2 regions of the Posidoniimonas corsicana genome follow, and region 2 is predicted to be linked to the other one. Evidence: riboswitches for the same ligand, from Rfam matches in the RefSeq annotation. Region 2 holds a riboswitch; the other holds the start of a gene.
What was found. Region 2 has a riboswitch for cobalamin ahead of KOR34_RS10280 (ribonucleoside-diphosphate reductase subunit alpha). Riboswitches for the same ligand answer to the same signal wherever they lie in the genome.
Positions count from the first base shown of each region.

Region 1: another riboswitch for cobalamin. It lies ahead of KOR34_RS21520 (DUF1559 domain-containing protein); the one in region 2 lies ahead of KOR34_RS10280 (ribonucleoside-diphosphate reductase subunit alpha).

Region 1 covers NZ_SIHJ01000004.1:47,701-49,897, forward strand. Annotated here, with positions in the region: gene KOR34_RS21515 (DUF4159 domain-containing protein) at 1-396, shown strand, start outside; cobalamin riboswitch at 474-751, shown strand; gene KOR34_RS21520 (DUF1559 domain-containing protein) at 867-1,742, shown strand; gene KOR34_RS21525 (hypothetical protein) at 1,880-2,197, shown strand, end outside.
Region 2 covers NZ_SIHJ01000001.1:2,678,902-2,681,098, reverse strand. Annotated here, with positions in the region: cobalamin riboswitch at 463-688, shown strand; gene KOR34_RS10280 (ribonucleoside-diphosphate reductase subunit alpha) at 922-2,197, shown strand, end outside.

The DNA.
Region 1 (2,197 bases), on a different contig from region 2:
GGCGGGTCGCTGCTGGGGGACTCTATCTGCGCCAGCCCGGCGTTCACCAAAGGCTTCCGCCGCGAGCTGAAGGCGGCGCTACCCGGCGCGGCGATCGAGCGGATCCCGCCCGACGACCCGATCTTCACCGACGCCTACGGCGGGTACGACGTCCGCACCGTGCAGGCCCGCAATCCACAGCCGGTGGCGGCCGACCAGCCGCTGGCTGCGCGGTTCCGCGAGACCCGCCCCGTGCTCGAGGGGGTCAAGATCGACGGCCGCTGGGCGGTGATCTTCTCCCCCTACGACCTGAGCTGCGCCCTGGAGAAGCACGAGGCGGTTGAGTGCCGGGGCTACTCCCGCGCCGACGCGGCCCGGCTGGGGCTGAACGTGCTGCTCTACTCGCTGAACTACTAGCAAGATTGCTAGTTGCGGTGGCCAATCATCAGCCGCGGGGCGCCGCTCCTTTACACCGCGCCCGGCCGCTGCTAAGCTGCTCCGCACGTCGCGTTGGTGGTTGGCCCGGGAGCGTTCTTGCCCGGCCAACGAACAGGGAATCCGGTGCAATTCCGGGACGGCCCCGCCGCTGTGACCAGGCAGACACGCTTGTCGCGTCTCAGAAACCGCTTCTCCGGTACTGGGCCGACTTGAGTTAACCCGCCGATCGATTCGTCGCCATTGCTGCTGGTTTTCTTCGGAAAGCCAACGGTGAGAAGGCAGATTCGGACCGGGGCCTGGGAGTCAGAAGACCTACCACCGCGTTTACCGTCGGCCGCCTGCGAGGGACGGGCGCCGCACCGGACAACTGGGCCGCGCCCGCGCTGCTACCTGTCGGTTGGATGCCGACGCCGCTGCGCCCACGACGCCGCCCGCGAGACCCCACGCGGATGGACCGCCCCTGTTTCCCGCCCCCGCGGCGCGTGCTGCGCGGCTTCACGTTGGTGGAGCTGCTGGTCGTGATCGCGATCATCGCCGCCCTCGTTGCGCTGCTGCTGCCCGCGGTCCAGATGGCCCGCGAGTCCGCCCGCCGCACCACCTGCCAGAACCACCTGAAGCAGATCGGGCTGGCGCTATTGAGCTACGAGGGAACCGCCAAGTCGCTCCCCACCGGCTGCGTCGGCTGCAAGCCGCAGCCCCCGGCGCCCGGCGAGCCGTTCCGGCAGCCGCTGCTGCGGTCGTGGCGGCTGGACGTGCTGCCGCAGCTGGAGCTGCCCGCGCTGCACCAGCAGTTCCTGCACGACCGCCCGGCGTACGACGCCGCCAACCGCACGGCGGCCGCCACCGTGGTCGACCTGTTCCTCTGCCCCAGCACCGACGCGCCCGAACTGCACGCCGGCGTGGGCCTGTTCTCGGGCGCCGCGTTCACCGACTACGGCGGCGTGTACGGCGTCGAGGGCCCCGGCAACGAGGCGCCGCTCTCCGCCCAGCAGGTTCTCGCCGACCCGTACCTCGGCGTGATGTTGTACGAGGTCCCCACCCGCCTGCGGTCCATCACCGACGGGCTGTCCCACACCACCGCGGTGGCCGAACTGCTCAACCGCCGCACCGGCGAGACCGAGTGGGTCAACGGCCACACGCTGTTCGCCCACGAGCAGTCTACCCCCATCAACGGCGGGTCGCTCCTGAGCAACAACATCGGCAGCCCCCACCCGGGCGGCGCCCAGGCGCTGTTCTGCGACGGCCACGTCGCGTTCCTGCCAAACGAACTGGAGCCGGCGGCGCTCACCGCGCTGCTGACCCGCGCCGGGGGGGAGACGCCGTGAGCGAACAGAAGAAGCAACGCTGCGGGCGTCGCCGTTCGGACGCCCGCCGGCCTGACCTGTTGCCCGTGGCCACCGGCTCTGCCGGGGGATCTCGCCGGGGCGGCGGTTGCGAGCAAACCTACCCCCCGGCAGAGCCGGTGGCTACGAGTTGTCGGACGGCCCCGGCTTTCCTCGCTGTTCCATGCATCGCGGGGCTGGCCGCGTTGCTCTACGCGGCGCCGACCTGCGCCGCGCCGGTCACCTCGTTCACCGACATCCAGCACTGGGTCGGCGAGGGCGCCAACCAGGCCGCGCTGATCATCGACTGGGACGAGTCGCCCGCCGCCGGCGGCCCGCTCGCCTGGGGCTACCGCTGGGACGGCCAGGCCACAGGCCGCGACATGCTGCTGGCGGTGATCGCGGCGGACCAGCGCGTGTACGCCAAGCTCGACGCCGCCGAGGTGCGGATGTACGGC
Region 2 (2,197 bases):
CGTCTGCGGGGAACGTGGCAGATTGTTCAGGATTGACTGAGCTACCGGTTTTTTCAAGGAGAGTGCCTGAGCCTCGGGTTCGCCGTCAGGGCGGGATGGTGCGGCGCTGGGCTCCTACAGCACATGAGCTTCTTCGGCGGCATGCAGCCGGTGCTGGTGGTTCCGCGGTTAGCTTTGGCAGTGGGTTTGTTGACGGCGTTGCAGTTTGCGGCCCTAGTGGCGGTCGCCTCCGCGGTCAGCTTCTGGCGCACGCGTCCGTTGAGGGTCCTACAGAAGAGACGGAGCGCGCTCTAGTAGTGGCGCGGCGTTATCTCAACTAGACGTAGCTCTTGGCGCCCACCAAGCTACCGGGCATCCAGAGCCATCAGGTTGGCGGCACACACGGAGCCTCGTTTCAGAGCGATGACTCCGCCGACGCGATCAATCGCACTCTGCCGGTTGACATCGCCCGGCCCATCTAGCTATAGTTCGCCTTCGCTCGGTTGGCCACAACCTGTTGTGGTCTCGCAAGAGGGAACCCGGTGCAAGTCCGGGACTGCCCAGCAGCGGTGAGCGGGAACGAACGTCGCAACGATGGCACTGGCTCCGCCTGAGGAGCTGGGAAGCCGCGGCAAGTAGACGGTGAGGACTCTGAACGAGTCCCACCACGCCCGCGAGTCCGAAGACCTGCCGAACGGATACGCCTGGCAATGGTTGCCGGGTACTAATGCGTCCGAACCTTCTAGGGAAAGGCCGGTCGGTATGCTCTGTGCGCGTCTCTCGCTGAGGCGGCAGGAAGTCGCCGCCATCTAGCCCACCCGTGCGTCTATGACGCCCTGGGTGTGTTTCCTCCGTACGCCAGCCGCGGTCCGCTGCTGCGCGCTCGGCCGCCTATTGCCCGCAAGGTTCGCTCGCCCATCCCACGCGAGTAGGAGTCGTGCCGTGACCATTGCTGCCCAAACCGAACTCTCGATCCGTAAACGCGACGGCCGGACCGAGGCGTTTGACCCTCGACGAATCCACCAGGCGGTCACGGCGGCGATGCGCGCCGGGCAAGGGGCCTCGGCCGACGACCCGGTCGAGTCGGCCCTCGACGAGGCGGCGTCGCGTGTCGCGGCGGGAGTCGTTAGTGAGGTGGAGTTCGTCGCTTCCCGCGGCGACGGTTCGGTCGACGTCGAGCGGGTCCAGGACCTGGTGGAGTCGCAGCTGATGCAGGAGGGCGAGTTCCGGGTCGCCCGGCGGTACATCCTCTACCGTGAGCAGCGGTCTCGCGCACGGGCGTTGCGGGCCGAATCGGAGATCGGCGATCGCCGGACGGTGTCGATGCGGGCCGCGGGCGGCGACCTCCGTCCGGTCGACTTCCACGACCTGAAGCACCGGCTGTTTAGGGCGTGCCGCGGGCTCCCGGAGTGCTCCGCCAACGAGCTGCTCGGCGACACGGTCGCGACAATCTACGACGGGATCAGCGAGTCGGAACTGGAACGGGCGCTGGTCATGGCGGCCCGTCAACGCATCGAGCGGGACCCGGCGTACAGCCAGGCGGCCACGCGACTCTTGCTCGACATCGTCTACAAAGAGGCGTGGGGGCGGGTCCCCGAGCCCACCCACGATGCCCCGCTGCCGCTGTTCCCCGCCACCGAAGGGGAAGACGAGACCGCCACTTCGTTCCCAACAGTCTACCGGGGAGGGTTCAGCGGGTATCTCCGTGACGGCGCCGATGCGGGGCGTATCGACCCGCGGCTACTCGAGTTCGACCTGGATCGTCTCGCAGGCGCCATCCGCCCCGAGCGCGACCGCGACTTCCAGTACCTCGGCGTCCAGACGCTCTACGACCGCTACCTGCTGCACATCGATGGCCGCCGGATCGAAACGCCTCAGTACTTCTGGATGCGTGTGGCGATGGGCCTGGCTCTCAACGAGCAAGAACGTGAATCGCGGGCTATCGAGTTCTACGAGCTCCTCTCGACGTTCCGGTTCGTGAGCGCCACGCCGACGTTGTTCAACTCGGGCACGCTGCACCCGCAGCTCAGCTCCTGCTACCTCACCACGGTCGACGACGACCTGCAGCACATCTTCAAGTGTGTGCAGGACAACGCGATGCTCAGCAAGTGGGCCGGCGGGCTCGGGAACGACTGGACCCGCGTCCGCGCGACCGGCGCCCACATCCACGGCACCAACGGCAAGAGCCAAGGGGTGATCCCCTTCCTCAAGGTCGCCA